DNA from 2 places in the Tindallia californiensis genome. Region 2 is predicted to be linked to the other one. Evidence: riboswitches for the same ligand, from Rfam matches in the RefSeq annotation. Region 2 holds a riboswitch; the other holds the start of a gene.
What was found. Region 2 has a riboswitch for molybdenum cofactor ahead of moaA (GTP 3',8-cyclase MoaA). Riboswitches for the same ligand answer to the same signal wherever they lie in the genome.

Region 1: linked by a shared signal. The riboswitch ahead of BLV55_RS11040 (ABC transporter substrate-binding protein) and the one ahead of moaA (GTP 3',8-cyclase MoaA) in region 2 are both predicted to bind molybdenum cofactor.

Annotation. Positions count from the first base shown of each region.
Region 1 is NZ_FNPV01000007.1:160,357-163,777, reverse strand. It holds gene BLV55_RS11050 (ABC transporter ATP-binding protein) at 1-46, opposite strand, end outside; gene BLV55_RS11045 (ABC transporter permease) at 48-605, opposite strand; gene BLV55_RS11040 (ABC transporter substrate-binding protein) at 757-1,644, opposite strand; molybdenum cofactor riboswitch at 1,803-1,936, opposite strand; gene BLV55_RS11035 (helix-turn-helix domain-containing protein) at 2,039-2,884, opposite strand; gene BLV55_RS11030 (iron-containing alcohol dehydrogenase) at 3,187-3,421, shown strand, end outside.
Region 2 is NZ_FNPV01000002.1:191,794-195,214, reverse strand. It holds gene fdhD (formate dehydrogenase accessory sulfurtransferase FdhD) at 1-614, shown strand, start outside; gene BLV55_RS03075 (ferritin-like domain-containing protein) at 665-1,114, shown strand; molybdenum cofactor riboswitch at 1,214-1,342, shown strand; gene moaA (GTP 3',8-cyclase MoaA) at 1,413-2,375, shown strand; gene BLV55_RS03065 (hypothetical protein) at 2,379-2,801, shown strand; gene murB (UDP-N-acetylmuramate dehydrogenase) at 2,864-3,421, shown strand, end outside.

The DNA of each region.
Region 1 (3,421 bases), on a different contig from region 2:
TCCTGTTTTGATATTTTTTTGTAAGAGAAGTCATGGTTAGTTTCATTTTAACGCTCCTGTTGCCAGTGATATAGCAGTGAATTAATTGCGAAAGAAATAACCAAGAGAACAATCCCCGTCGCAATGGCCAGGGAATATTCTCCCATATTCCGAAGCATGGCAATCGTAGTGGTCATGATCCGGGTATGTCCCCGTATGTTTCCGCCGACTACCATCACCGCTCCTACTTCTGACATGGCTCGGCCGTAGCCTGTCACCACCGCGGAAAGAATGTTTATGCGCAGTTCGCGGATCAGCAGCCATACAGTTTGTGCCGGGCTTGCGCCCATGGTTTTCGCCAGATCCTGAATGTCCGGTCCCCGCTCTTTTGTTCCATTGAACACCACACCGGTGATAATAGGCGCAACCAGGGCAAACTGGGCGATAATCATAGCCGTTGGCGTAAAGTTTAACCGAAAGTGGCCTAAAGGTCCTGCCCGCAAAAAAAGCAAAAAGAAGACCAGGCCAATAACCACCGGCGGCATGCTCATCAATGTATAAATGATTCGTACCAAAAGCCATTTTCCCGGAAATTCTCGGATTCCCAACAGGACTCCAAAGGGAATGGCAAATACCGAAGCAAGCAGTGTGGCCGTCAGCGATACAACCAGAGACAGCCGGACAATGGCGAAAAATTCCGAGTCCATGGTGATGATCAGTTGAAAGGCATCCTGAAATCCGCTGATAAAGTTCTCCATCGAAAAACCCCTTTATTGGCTAGTTTGCGTTAGGAAAGAACAATGGTTCCCCAAATTCCTCAATACCAAACGCTGCAATCAGATCCTGGGTCTCAGGTGCCAGCACCCAGTCAACAAATCCTTCAGCTGCAGGAAAGTTAATATGATCTCCCTTGTCAGGATTTACCGCCATAACGCCGTACTGGTTAAAGAGAATTTCGTCACCTTCAAGAAGGATTTCCAGATCAATCGTATCCAGCATGGACAGGTAAGTAGCACGGTCTGTCAGGGTATGTCCTTCCAGTTCATTCGATATCTGTATGACATCGCCCATCCCCTGGCCGGCTTCAATGTACCAGCCACCGGAAGGCTCACCAACTCCAGCCTCTTCCCACAGGCTTAGCTCCATCATATGGGTTCCGGAATTATCGGCTCTGGATACAAAGGATGTTTCATTTTCAGCCATCAGTTGGAATCCAGTTAAAATATCTGATGCTGCGTTTTCCCTCAGGCCGGCCGGATCAGATGCCGGACCAACAAGGATAAAATCATTGTACATAACATCAAAACGTTCCACGGTATCACCAGCCGTTACCAGCTCTTCTTCCTGCGCTGTAGCATGTGCCAGCAGCACGTCTGCTTCACCATCAACGCCCATTTGCAGTGCGGCCCCAGTTCCAACAGATACGACCATCACGTCAATTCCATATTTTTCTTCAAAGGATGGCAGGATGAAATCCAATAAACCACTGTTTTCTGTACTGGTGGTGGTAGCCAGGATCATTGCTGTTTCTGTCACCTCTGAAAACTCATCCGTATCTTCCACCGGTGCCGGTTCATCAGCACCTCTGCAGGCTGTCATAGATGCCATAAAGGGTAGTAACAGTACAAGCATTAACACCAACCTATTGCTTTTGTTTAACTTCATTCCTAATATCTCCTCCTGCCTCGCTGTGTCTAAATTCTTGTTTTCTCAGTTTTTATATGTTGCTTTACAATGGCTTTTGCCACATTTTTTTGTCACAAAAACAAAACAAACTCTTTCCATATGGAAGGAGTCGTGATTTATGTGCCGCACAGATGGAACATCCTGCCTGACACGCTCCTTTCCACAATGGGAGGCATTATGGTTTCCCATCATACCCTGCCGGTCTTATTTTCATGGCATTGATGCAACAAAGCATGCTTTAGAAAGCTAAGACTCGGAGACTGCGGGGCTTTGCCCTTTTTCAGTTAATTATCATTATATCGAAGCGTTTTCGGTATGTCAACAAAAGCATATCGGTCGGTCGAAAGGGGAATGCTTTCTTTTACGATGCTTTTTATGAACGGTGCAACTGATATTGTTTGGGCGTCAAGCCATAAGTTTCCCGAAACACCCGAATAAAATGGGAAAGACTTTCAAAGCCAAGCATAAAGGCTACTTCTGTAACAGAATGTTCCTTTAGGTAAGAAGAAGCTAACTGCATTTTACGGCATTTTATAAACGCAAGAGGTAGCATGCCCGTATGCTTTTTGAAAAGTTGTGTTAAGGAGGCTGCCGACATATGATTGTCCTTTGCCAATTGTTCCAGATTAATTTTTTCATGAATCATTTCTTCAATATAATCAATCATTCTTTCGATTTTTGCCGGATACCGTGTTTGTAACATTTCCTGTACCTGTTGATCTTGAACAAGTTCATAGACCAGCTTTTGTGCCGCTAAATCAATAAGAAAGGTCTGACCTCCAGACTTCATTGTTGAAAGTTGATAAATTTTTAATAGCTCTTCCGCAATTCCTTGATGATTATAACCCACCTGTACGTCGTGATGTACTGATTTTTTCAATTTATCCTGTCCCGCCTTATCCAGAGGCGTTTTCCGGAGAACCTGCTCAATAAGATCATGGTTCAACTCCAAGACCAGCGCTTTCGTAGGCTTTTCCATTTTCATCAGCACATTGGAGTGAGGAGGCAATAGTAAATGTTGGTTTTGAGAGTAAACAAGAGGACTTGACTGGTCAATGATCACTTCTTTTTCTCCGGATAAGATGGTGCAAAATCTTGGATAGGATCGGGATTGATAAACATCCGTAAAATTCGGTGGCAAATCATAGGTTAATAGTTTAATATAATCCGTTTCCAGTCCGTTAATTTGTTCTTGCATTTTATCAAAAGTTCGTAGCATATCCACCCCTCCTTTTGTTATTTGTTTAACATGATTCCACCGAAGCATTCTTTGTAAATATTTCCTCAATAATATAAAAAAATCGTTAGTTTTTCAAGTCCATTCCCTTTATACTTTAGCTAAGGAAGAACACGGAATTAATTTTTCGGCATTATTGGTTAAATATTTAACAACTTCCCCTTGTTCTTTTGCCTTATGCCTTTCCTATTCGATCTGTTTCATCTTCCTTATTATTGGTTCCTTGTTTTTTTACCTTTTTTCGGTTTTCATTCATTAAAATTTCTGTATTGGAGGCGATATCAATGAGCTTAAAATGGTTCCGAGTTCCTGCTGACGTTGTTTTTGGACAGGGCTCTCTGTCTTATCTAGCTGGTCTTAAAGGAAAAAAAGCGGTATTGGTAACCGGTGGTCAGTCCATGAAAAAGCATGGGTTTTTAGATCAGGCACAAGCCTATTTAGAAGAAGCTGGAATGAAAGTGGATATTATCGACGGAGTTGAACCAGACCCTTCTATTGAAACCGTTATCAAAGGCGGTC
Region 2 (3,421 bases):
CAGAAGGCCTCATTAAAACCATGGAAGATATTGAAAGCATAAGGATAGAGGACGCAATGGGTTATGGACATATTACTATATCCGAACAAGTGTTTTCTAAAATGAAAATTCATGGAAAAAGAACATTGACCAGTGGCTGTGGAAAAGGGACTGTGTTCTATGATGTGTTGGATTCATTAACCGCAAAACCGGTAAAAGATCAGTTTCACGTAGAGGCAAAGCATATTTTGGAACTCTCGAATACATTTAATAAACAATCAGTTCTTTTTAAGGAAACGGGAGGCGTTCATGCCTGTGCTTTATGCGATGGAAAACAAATGCTTATTTTTCATGAAGATATAGGGAGACACAATGCATTGGATAAAACAATCGGTCATGCGATGAAAGACAATATATCATTGCAAGGAAAATGGCTCTTAACTAGTGGGAGAATTTCATCAGAAATGTTGATTAAAACAGCTAAGCAAGGAATAGCTATGATTGTATCCAGATCGGCGCCTACTGATTTGTCCGTTGAGGTAGCAGAACAAATGAACATAACCTTAGTGGGTTTTGCCAGAGGAAATAGAATGAATGTTTATGCACACTCAGATCGGGTAACATATTCTAAGTAATGGAGTGGCATCAGGCAAATAAGATGAAAACTTGATGGAGGTGGAGCGAAGTGAAAAATTATAAAGAGATATTAAAAATGGCTGTTGAAAACGAAGTGGAGGCCCATGAGTTTTACAAAGATGCGGCAGAAAAAATAGAGGATAAAACATTAAAATCTACCTTTAAGGAATTAGCAGAAGAAGAAAAAAAACATGAAATGATATTGAAATCTTACTTTGATAAAAAGCAGGATGAAATGAAGTTTGATGAAACAAAAGATTACAAAGTTGCCGAAACCGTTGAAGAACAAAAACTTTCTACAGATATGAGCTTTAAGGATGCGATTGCGCTTGCTATGAAAAAAGAACAAGAGGCAATGGATATGTACCAACAGTTTGCGAATGCAAGTGAAGAAGAACAACAAAAACAAACCTTTTTAGAATTAGTAAAAATGGAAAAAGGCCATAAAACGCGATTGGAAGATATCTATACAAACGCTGCTTTTGCAGAAGTCTGGTAATTCATCTGTAAAAGGTGCTAACCTATTGTGGATAGCACCTTTTAGTGGATATGTATACATTTGGCATGAGATATGTTATAATATTTACAATAATGTAGACAAGTTAATATTTTCCGAGCTGTTTATTTCTAAGGATGTTTTTCGAACGTCTATGAAAATCAGCCAAGGGTATAAAAAGAAATTTTTATGCCTCCCGCGATTGGAAAGGAAAAAATGCTGACTTCTAACAAGACACCTTTCCTGGCCGTCTTGTTTTTTTGTCTAAAAATAATAACTTAAATGAGTTAGGAGGGACGTAATGGCCGATCAGTATCAACGTAAAATTAACTATATGCGAATATCCATTACGGATCTTTGTAACATGAGATGTTTATACTGTATGCCGGAAGAGGGAATACAGAAAAAATCACATAAAAATATGATGAGCTATGAGGAAATGATAACTCTTGTTAAAGCCAGTGTTCCGTTAGGAATAAACAAGCTGCGCATTACGGGTGGGGAACCTTTGGTGAGGAGAGGGGTTGTTGACTTAATTTATTCATTAGCAGCCATAGAAGGCATTAATGAGATAACAATGACCACCAATGGAAGCCTTTTGGAAGAAATGGCAGAACCTTTGAAAAAAGCTGGGCTAACTCGGTTTAACATTAGCATTGATTCGTTAAAGGAAGAAAGATACAAGGAAATAACCAGAGGCGGAGAACTGAAAAAAGTGATGAATGGCATCGATAAAGTAATAGATTTGGGCATGATGCCGGTCAAGTTAAATACGGTTATGATTGGCGGATATAACGAAGACGAGTTGGATGATTTTGCAAACTTAACCTATGATCACCCGATAGATGTTCGTTTTATTGAGCTTATGCCAGTAGGGCAAGCAAGTCACTGGGCTAAAACAAGATTTATTTCAAATGAGACGCTTAGAAATAGGCTGGGACTTTTGCATCCCCTAAAAGGAAATTCAGGAAGTCCGGCAAAATATTATCAATTAGCTGGAGCGAAAGGAAAGATAGGGTTTATCAATCCTATCAGTGATCATTTTTGTGGCGAGTGTAATCGAATTCGTCTGACCAGTGATGGGAAATTAAAGCCATGCTTGCATTCGAATGTAGAGTTTGACGTATTGATGGCTTTAAGAAAAGATCCTCAAAATATTGAAAATTTTATTAGATCAGCCATTGATGCAAAGCCGGAGCGTCATCATTTAAATCAGGAAAACGCTATCTATAGTGAACGCAATATGTTCCAAATAGGAGGATGAATGGTGATCTGTGTAGTGAGTATATGGATAAAAGATCCTATGGTTGGCTGGTGTGAAAAATCATCTGTCCGGACGGAAGAAATCTGTGCAGGGTCAAAAGAGTCAGACATTACATTACAGTCATTACAAGATAGAGAAAAGCAAAAAAATGATTTACTACAAGGGTTTTGTCATCAGCGATTTAAGCCCAATATCATTCTTAGCAACATAAACGATGCTTATCGAAGGCCTGGCACTAAATTTCTTATAGGAAATGCCGGGCTTTTTGTTTTAGAAAAAAAAGCACAATGTCATCCAGACTGCCCTAAATACAAAAATACGCATGAAATATGCGACTGGAAAAAACAAATAATTTACGCCAAACCCTTCAATCAAAATCATATAAAAGTAAAGGATCCAATCAACCTGCTGATTGACCGATCATAAGGAAAAGTCTATAATGTTTATGACAGTCATTTAATAACTGATCATAACTATTGATTGCAGGAGTGAGATGTTTGAATAAAGCTAGATGGTTAACAAAGTTAGAAGAACAGTTTCCTGCTGAGCGGTTCAGACGAAACGAGCCAATGAGTCAGCATACCTCTTTTCAAATAGGAGGAAAGGCTGATGTTCTAATCATGCCTACTTCTAAACAGGAAATAATACACATTATTCGTTTTTGTAATAAGCATAACATTCCTTTAACCGTCATTGGAAAAGGGAGTAACTTGCTGGTAATGGATGCTGGAATTGAAGGGATCGTTATGAAAATTGGCAGCTGTATGAAAGCTCTTCAATTTTCAGATGAATACGTATATGCAGAAGCAGGCATTAGTCTTAATTGCCTTGCGAAAAAAATACAAGAAATGTCACTGGTGGGATTTGAATTCGCTTCAGGTATTCCGGGAACATTGGGAGGCGCTCTGACGATGAATGCGGGAGCCTATGGTGGCGAAATGAAAAATATTTTATCTGAATGCACCACTGTGAGCCTTGAGGGAAAAATAAATACCATCGATCATCCAGATATGAAAATGGGATATCGAAGTAGCCGGATACAGGCA